DNA from 3 places in the Tepidamorphus sp. 3E244 genome. Region 2 is predicted to be linked to each of the others. Evidence: predicted binding sites of a transcription regulator. Region 2 holds the regulator's gene; each other region holds the start of a gene.

Region 1 (2,262 bases), 970 kb from region 2:
TCGAACGATTCATACGGGTGGTGGATGATGAGGTCCTTGGCCTTGATCGCGGCAAAGCAGTCCCCGCCGAACTCGCGGATGCGCTCGGGAAAGCGCGGCGTGTAGGGCACGAATTTCAGGTCCGGGCGATCCACGTCCACGAGCTGATCAAGCTCGTGCATCGACAGCATCCCGTCGATGGTGACAGTCTCGTCACGGCTGACATGCAGCGCCTCGGCGACAGTGGCCTGCAGGTTTTCCGGCGTCGACGCCTCGATCTCCAGGCGCGTCACCGAGCCACGGCGCCGGCGCTTGAGCATGGTCTCGAACTCGCGCACGAGATCTTCGGCCTCTTCCTCGATCTCGATGTCGGAGTCGCGAATGATCCGGAACGCGCCGCGTCCGCGCACGTCATAGCCGGGGAACAGTCGCTCGATGTGCAGCCCAATGGTGTTTTCCAGGCTGATGAAGCGATAGGTGCCAGGCTCAGCCTGCGGCAGGGCGATGAAGCGCGGCACCTGCAGCGGCACGCGAATGAGCGCGGTCATGCTGCCGCCCTTCCGGGCCAGTTCCAGCACCAGCGAGAAGCCCAGATTGGGAATGAACGGGAATGGGTGAGCCGGGTCCACCGCCAGCGGCGTCAGCACCGGGAAGACGTGCGCGAGAAAGTAGTTATCGAGCCAGGTCCGCTCCGCATCGCTCAGGTTTTCACCCTCGACGATGACGATACGCTCCTCCGCCAGAAGCCCGCGCAAGGCGTTCCACTGGTCCTGCTGCCCGGCGACGAGCGAATCCACCGCAAGGCCGACGGAGTCCAGCTGTTCGCTCGGCGTCAGCCCGTCGAGACTGCGGGTGTTGATGCCGGCCCGCTCCTGCTCCACGAGACCGGCGACGCGCACCATGAAGAACTCGTTGAGGTTGTTGGCGGAGATCGACAGGAAGCGGAGCCGCTCAAGCAGCGGATGATCGGTGTTGGCCGATTCCTCCAGAACGCGGCGGTTGAACGCCAGCCATGACAATTCCCGGTTCACGAAGCGCTTGGGATCGTCGAACCAGTCCTTTTGCGGTTCTGCGGCCTTGGATACCGCGCGGCGCACAGGATTGGGCTGGGCGATTGCTGCTTCCGTTGGCTGGGGTTCGGCGGCTGACTTGTCCATATTTTTCCGTGTGGTGTGAACGCTGCGGCATCTTAGCAGAATTCTGCGAAAATTCGCGCGGCTTCCCGCCATGCCGATGAAATCCGCACTGCTCCGATACAAGCTCTTAGACCGGGATGGTGACAGTTTGGTGTCTTCGCGCCCGGCAAAGCCAGCAATCAGTCGCCGTTCATTCCGGCAATGACCTCGCGCACCACACCGAGCGTCACCGTGCGGCGCTTCTCCATGCTGGCGGTATCCACGGCCTTCACGAAGGCCTCGGCAGCGGCATGAGAGCGTTCGAGCCGGGGGATCGCATAGCGCAGTGCATTGGCCGCAACCGTGATCTGGCGGTCGGCCATCAGCTTCAGCAAAAGTGCTGAGAACAGCGCATCGTCGGGCATGGCGAGCGTCACGACGCGGGCAAGCCGAAGCCGTGTGCGCACGTCGTCAGTCTTCAGCGACCATGCGGGCGGGTCATTGCGCGCGGTGATGAGCAAGGCCAACCGCTTGTTGATGGCCGCGTTGATGAGGTGGAAGAACGTGTCCTCCGCGAAGGGCTTTCCCGCTTCTGGCGGCATGCCCTCGACCAACCCGGCACCGGCGGAGAGCATCTGCTCCATCACGGCCTCGGATAGTTCAGACGCATCAGCGCGCACCGCACCCGCCTGCTCCTGGAAGATCGCGCCGAGATGCGTCTTGCCGCTGCCTTCCGGTCCGACGACCACCAGTAAAGGCGGATCGGCCGTTTCCAGCTTGTCGATCGCATCGACGGCTGCGGCATTGCTTTCGCTGACGATGAAATCCTCGCGGCCCATGGCGGGCCGGAACGGAAGCTCGAGAGCCAGTTGCCGGTCGGGTTCGCCTGCCATGGATCAGCCGTTCAGGTTGTCCGGGGCCTTGTCGTCGGTGCCGCGATAGAGCGTGCTCTCGCGGTATTTCTCCACCGCGAACCGGGCTACCACGCCGAGCGCTGCGGCCATCGGCACGGCCAGCAACATGCCGACGAAGCCGAACAGATAGCCGAAGGCGAACAGCGCGAACATCAGCCAGACCGGGTGCAGACCGACATGCTCACCCACTAGTTTCGGCTGGAGGATGTTGCCCTCGATGGCCTGGCCAGCCATGAAGATGCCGGCGGTTGCAG
Region 2 (2,262 bases):
TCGAAAGCGAGTTCGGCACGGGCATAGGTCGGCAGGATCGCTGTGACCACGGGTAATCCTCCACTCCACGGTCCGCACGCCACGCGACCCCGTTTCAACGGGATGGGCGCGGCGTGCGGACCGTCCAGTTCCGGGCCGAAAAGGCCCTGAAACGAAAGACGCCGCCCCGGCGGGCGGCGCAGCATTGCCCCACATTTTATTTGTTGAGCACGTCAAGTCAATCAGACCGCACGAAGCGGATAAAGCAGGTTCTCCACCGTCGATTCCATGTTCCGGCCAAGTTCTGGGGATAAGAGCATGTGTTGCATTTCGGACTCTTGCAGCGGAGTCCGGCGATGCGTTAAGTTTTGAATAAAGCACACTACATATTGTGCGGCGGACAGTTTCAGCCTCAAGCTTTCGTTCTGGCGTGATCGTGTACGGATCGCGGACGGGGACGGATTCTATCCAGGGGTCAGCTGCCACCGCCAGAAAGCGGCGAGGAGCATTTTTCCATGAGTTGGACTGACGAACGGGTCGAGTTGCTCAAGAAACTGTGGGCCGACGGGCTGAGCGCAAGCCAGATCGCGGCGGAACTGGGCGGCGTCACGCGCAACGCGGTGATCGGCAAGGTGCATCGCCTTGGCCTGGCCGGGCGCGCCAAGAGCACCCGCACCACAACACAGCGCCCGCGCGCCAAGCCGCGCCCGGCGAAGCCGACGGCGCGTGTCCCGCAATTTTCCGGCAACGCCGCACTGCGCATGGAGCCCGAGGCCGCTCCGCAGCCGGTGGTGACGCCGCGTCCTGTCCTGGAAGAGATCGTCATTCCCGAGGCCGAGCGTGCCACGATCCTCGATCTGAACGAGCATCGCTGCAAGTGGCCGGTGGGCGATCCAACCCGCGAGGACTTCTATTTCTGCGGGCGTCATTCCGGCCCCGGCGGGCCCTATTGCGACGATCACGCGAAGGTCGCCTTCCAGCCGAGCAGCGACCGCCGTCGCAGCTAGGCCGCGTTCATCGCCCGGTTGGGCGTGATGGAAAATCCGAAAACGACTTCAGCGGCCGCCCCTCAGGCGGCCGCAAACCGTTCGTCAAAGGCGTAGCCTGTCCCGCGCACGGTGCGGATCGGGTCCTTGGCGCGGGCGCGGTTGATCGCCTTGCGCAGGCGGCCGACATGCACATCGACGGTGCGCTCGTCGACATAGACGTCGCGACCCCACACGCCATCGAGCAATTGCTCGCGCGAGAAGACGCGACCGGGCGCGCGCATCAGGAATTCCAGCAGGCGGAACTCGGTCGGCCCGAGGTGGATCTCGCGCCCGGCCCGCTCGACGCGGTGCGTCTCGCGGTTGAGCACGATGTCACCGGCAGACAGGATGTCGGACATCAGCTCGGGCCGTGTCCGGCGCAGCATGGCCTTGATGCGCACCATCAGCTCGGGGATCGAGAACGGCTTCACGACATAGTCGTCGGCCCCTGTGGAAAGCCCGCGAATACGCTCGCTCTCCTCGCCGCGCGCGGTCAGCATGATGACCGGCAGGCGCTGCGTCTCGGTGCGCGCGCGCAGTCTGCGGCAAAGCTCGATGCCGGAGAGCCCCGGCAGCATCCAGTCCAGCAGCAGCAGGTCCGGCGTCCATTCCTTCAGGCGCGTTTCCGCCTCGTCGCCGCGCGCCACGGATTCCACCCGGAAACCCTCGGCCTCCAGATTATAGCGAAGCATGAGGGTCAGGGCTTCCTCGTCTTCGACTATGAGAATGGTGGCGGTCATCTGCGCGGGTTCGTCGACGCGGAGCGGGGCGCTCAATCGTCGGATCCTTCTTCAACGGTCGTCATGGAGGATTCATCGCTCTTGGGACGGTCCATGGCGATGGTCTCACCGGTTGCGACGTAGTGGATGTTTTCCGCGATGTTGGTCGCGTGGTCACCGATGCGCTCGATGTTCTTGGCTGCGAACAGCAGATGGGTGCACAGCGTGATGTTGCGCGGATCCTCCATCATGTAGGTCAGCAGTTCGCGGAAGATCGAGGTGTAGACAGCGTCGAGATCGCTGTCGCGCTCCCACACGGCGAGCGCCTTGACGGCGTCACGGCCGGTATAGGCGTCCAGCACGTCCTTCAGCTGGTGAAGGGCGATCTCGGAAATGTGGTCGAGGCCGCGCACGATCTGCTTGGGCTGACTCTGGTCCTGCAGCGCGATGACACGCTTGGCGATGTTCTTGGCGAGGTCGCCGATACGCTCCAGGTCGGCGGCGATCTTCACCGCGGCGACGATCTCGCGCAGGTC
Region 3 (2,262 bases), on a different contig from region 2:
GCAGGTATTCGGGGAAGCGCGTGTGGTAGCTGGTGGTGAAGGGCTGGCCCGCGTTGATGCACCACTTGCGCACGGCATGGCCGATGGGGCCTTCGGTGGCGATGTGCACATACTCGGGATTGAACGCCTCGATCTTGCGTGCGATCGCGCCGGGCGGTGCCAGCGCAAGCCGGATTTCCGAGTAGGTCGGCAGCGGCATCGTGCGGAAGCCTTCATGCGACAGGATCTTGAAATCCGCACCAAGCGCCTGCGCGTCGGAGCGCACGCGGTCGAGACAGCGGACCACACCGTTCACCTGCGGATACCAGGCATCTGTGGCGAGCAGGACTTTCATCAGGCGGCAACCTCGTCGCGTTTCAGTGGTACAAGCTTCTCGGCGCGGACCTGCGCGCCCCAGTCAATTACTTCCAGCGTTCCGTCCTGGTGTTCCACCAGCGCGGTGCAGCTTTCCACCCAGTCGCCGCAGTTGAGGTAGCGCACCTCGTCCATGATGCGGTCTGCCGCGTGGTGGATGTGGCCGCAGATCACCCCATCGACCTTCTCGCGGCGCGCGGCATCGACGACCGCGCCCTCGAACTCGCCGATGAAGTTGACGGCGTTCTTCACCTTCAGCTTCAGCCATGCCGACAGCGACCAGTAGCCAAAGCCGAACTTTCGGCGTGCCACGTTGAATTGCGTGTTGAAGGCAAGCGCCACCACGTAGGCCCAGTCGCCAAGCAGCGCCAACCACTTCGCGTAGCGCACGACCACGTCGAACTCGTCTCCGTGGATCAGCAGGTAGCGTTCACCGTTGGCCGTCTCGTGCACCGTGCGGCGCACCACCTCGATGCCGCCGAAATGTGTGCCGATGTAATCGCGCAGCACTTCGTCGTGGTTGCCGGGAATGTAGACGATGCGCGCGCCCTTGCGGGACTGGCGCAGCAGCTTCTGCACCACGTCATTGTGCGATTGCGGCCAGTACCAGCCGCGCTTCAGCCGCCAGCAGTCGACGATATCGCCAACTAGGAAGATGGTGTCGGCCTCGTGCTCCTTCAGGAACTCCAGGAACATCTCGGCCTGCGCACCGCGCGTGCCAAGGTGGAGGTCCGAAACGAACAGGGTCCGGAATTTGCGAGTTCGTTCCGCCTTGATCACGGACATCCCCTTCTCTTCTACGGGCTCCGTGAAGCAGGACCCCATCCCGCTTTACGTCCCCAAGCCCGCGAGTGCTGGCAATGGCCTAGCCCGATTCCGGTTTCACTATTATGACAGTAGCCCCATTGCGGTCGCCACCGCAAAGACGGCAACAGGCAGGAGAACGCGACATGGACCTTGGAATCGCCGGCAGGAATGCCATCGTTTGCGCATCGAGCCGCGGCCTCGGGCGCGCCTGCGCCGAGGCACTGGCACAGGCCGGATGCCGCGTCGTGGTCAACGGGCTGGACGAGGAACGGCTGAAGCGCACGGCTGACGAGATCGCCACGGCAACATCTGCGGAGGTCATCCCCGTCGCCGGAGACGTCAGCCTGTCCGACACGCAGGACGCGCTGGTCGCCGCCGCAGGCGAGACGGATATCCTCGTCAACAACAATGCCGGCCCGCCCTTCAAGGATTTCCGCGAACTGGAACGAGAAGAAATGCTCAAGGGCTGCGTGCAGAACATGGTCACGCCCATCGAGATGATCCAGCGCGTGATCGACGGCATGGCCGAGCGCGGCTTCGGGCGCATCGTCAACATCACCTCCGGCTCGGTGAAACAGCCGATCCCCGGCCTCGACCTGTCGTCGGGCGCGCGCGCCGGGCTGACGGCGTTCCTCGCCGGCGTGACGCCGAACTACCTGGCGCGCAACGTGACCATCAACAACATGTTGCCGGGCATGTTCGCCACAGACCGGCTGCAGGGGCTGGTGAAGGCCGCCGTCGCGAAGACCGGGCAGAGCGTGCAGGAAGTCGAGACCCAGCGCCGCGAGGCAATCCCCGCCAAGCGCTTCGGCAACCCCGACGAATTCGGCAAGACATGCGCGTTCCTGTGCTCGGCCCATGCCGGCTACATCGCCAACCAGAACGTGCTGATCGACGGCGGTCGCTTCCCCGGCTGCTGGTGAGCCGCTAGCGCGGGGCGACGCTCGCCGCCGCCTCGCGCAGCCGCTCCAGTGCGCGAACCAGCGAAGGTCCGGGGCAGACTGTTTCCGCCTGCGGCACCACCACCCGGCGCGACGGCGGGAACCGGGCAGCCAGCACGGGATGCGCGAGCATGGCCGCGCCCTGGTCTGCGGCGTCGCC

What was found. The regulator PhoB, encoded in region 2, activates phosphate uptake and scavenging genes when phosphate is short. The targets are predictions, from matches to a motif close to TGTCATNNANCTGTCAT.
Region 1: a site for PhoB is predicted at 1,256-1,272, ahead of ACKTEK_RS05460 (RNA degradosome polyphosphate kinase). Genes of this name have one in related genera too.
Region 3: a site for PhoB is predicted at 1,234-1,250, ahead of ACKTEK_RS09880 (UDP-2,3-diacylglucosamine diphosphatase). Genes of this name have one in related genera too.

Annotation. Positions count from the first base shown of each region.
Region 1 covers NZ_JBJXCY010000001.1:1,140,722-1,142,983, reverse strand. Annotated here, with positions in the region: gene ACKTEK_RS05460 (RNA degradosome polyphosphate kinase) at 1-1,136, opposite strand, end outside; gene ACKTEK_RS05455 (chromosomal replication initiator DnaA) at 1,295-1,987, opposite strand; gene ACKTEK_RS05450 (AI-2E family transporter) at 1,991-2,262, opposite strand, start outside.
Region 2 covers NZ_JBJXCY010000001.1:171,489-173,750, reverse strand. Annotated here, with positions in the region: gene ACKTEK_RS00790 (aspartate aminotransferase family protein) at 1-50, opposite strand, end outside; gene ACKTEK_RS00785 (GcrA family cell cycle regulator) at 495-986, shown strand; gene phoB (phosphate regulon transcriptional regulator PhoB) at 1,049-1,747, opposite strand; gene phoU (phosphate signaling complex protein PhoU) at 1,780-2,262, opposite strand, start outside.
Region 3 covers NZ_JBJXCY010000002.1:222,801-225,062, forward strand. Annotated here, with positions in the region: gene ACKTEK_RS09875 (glycosyltransferase family 4 protein) at 1-334, opposite strand, end outside; gene ACKTEK_RS09880 (UDP-2,3-diacylglucosamine diphosphatase) at 334-1,140, opposite strand; gene ACKTEK_RS09885 (SDR family oxidoreductase) at 1,305-2,084, shown strand; gene ACKTEK_RS09890 (ABC transporter substrate-binding protein) at 2,089-2,262, opposite strand, start outside.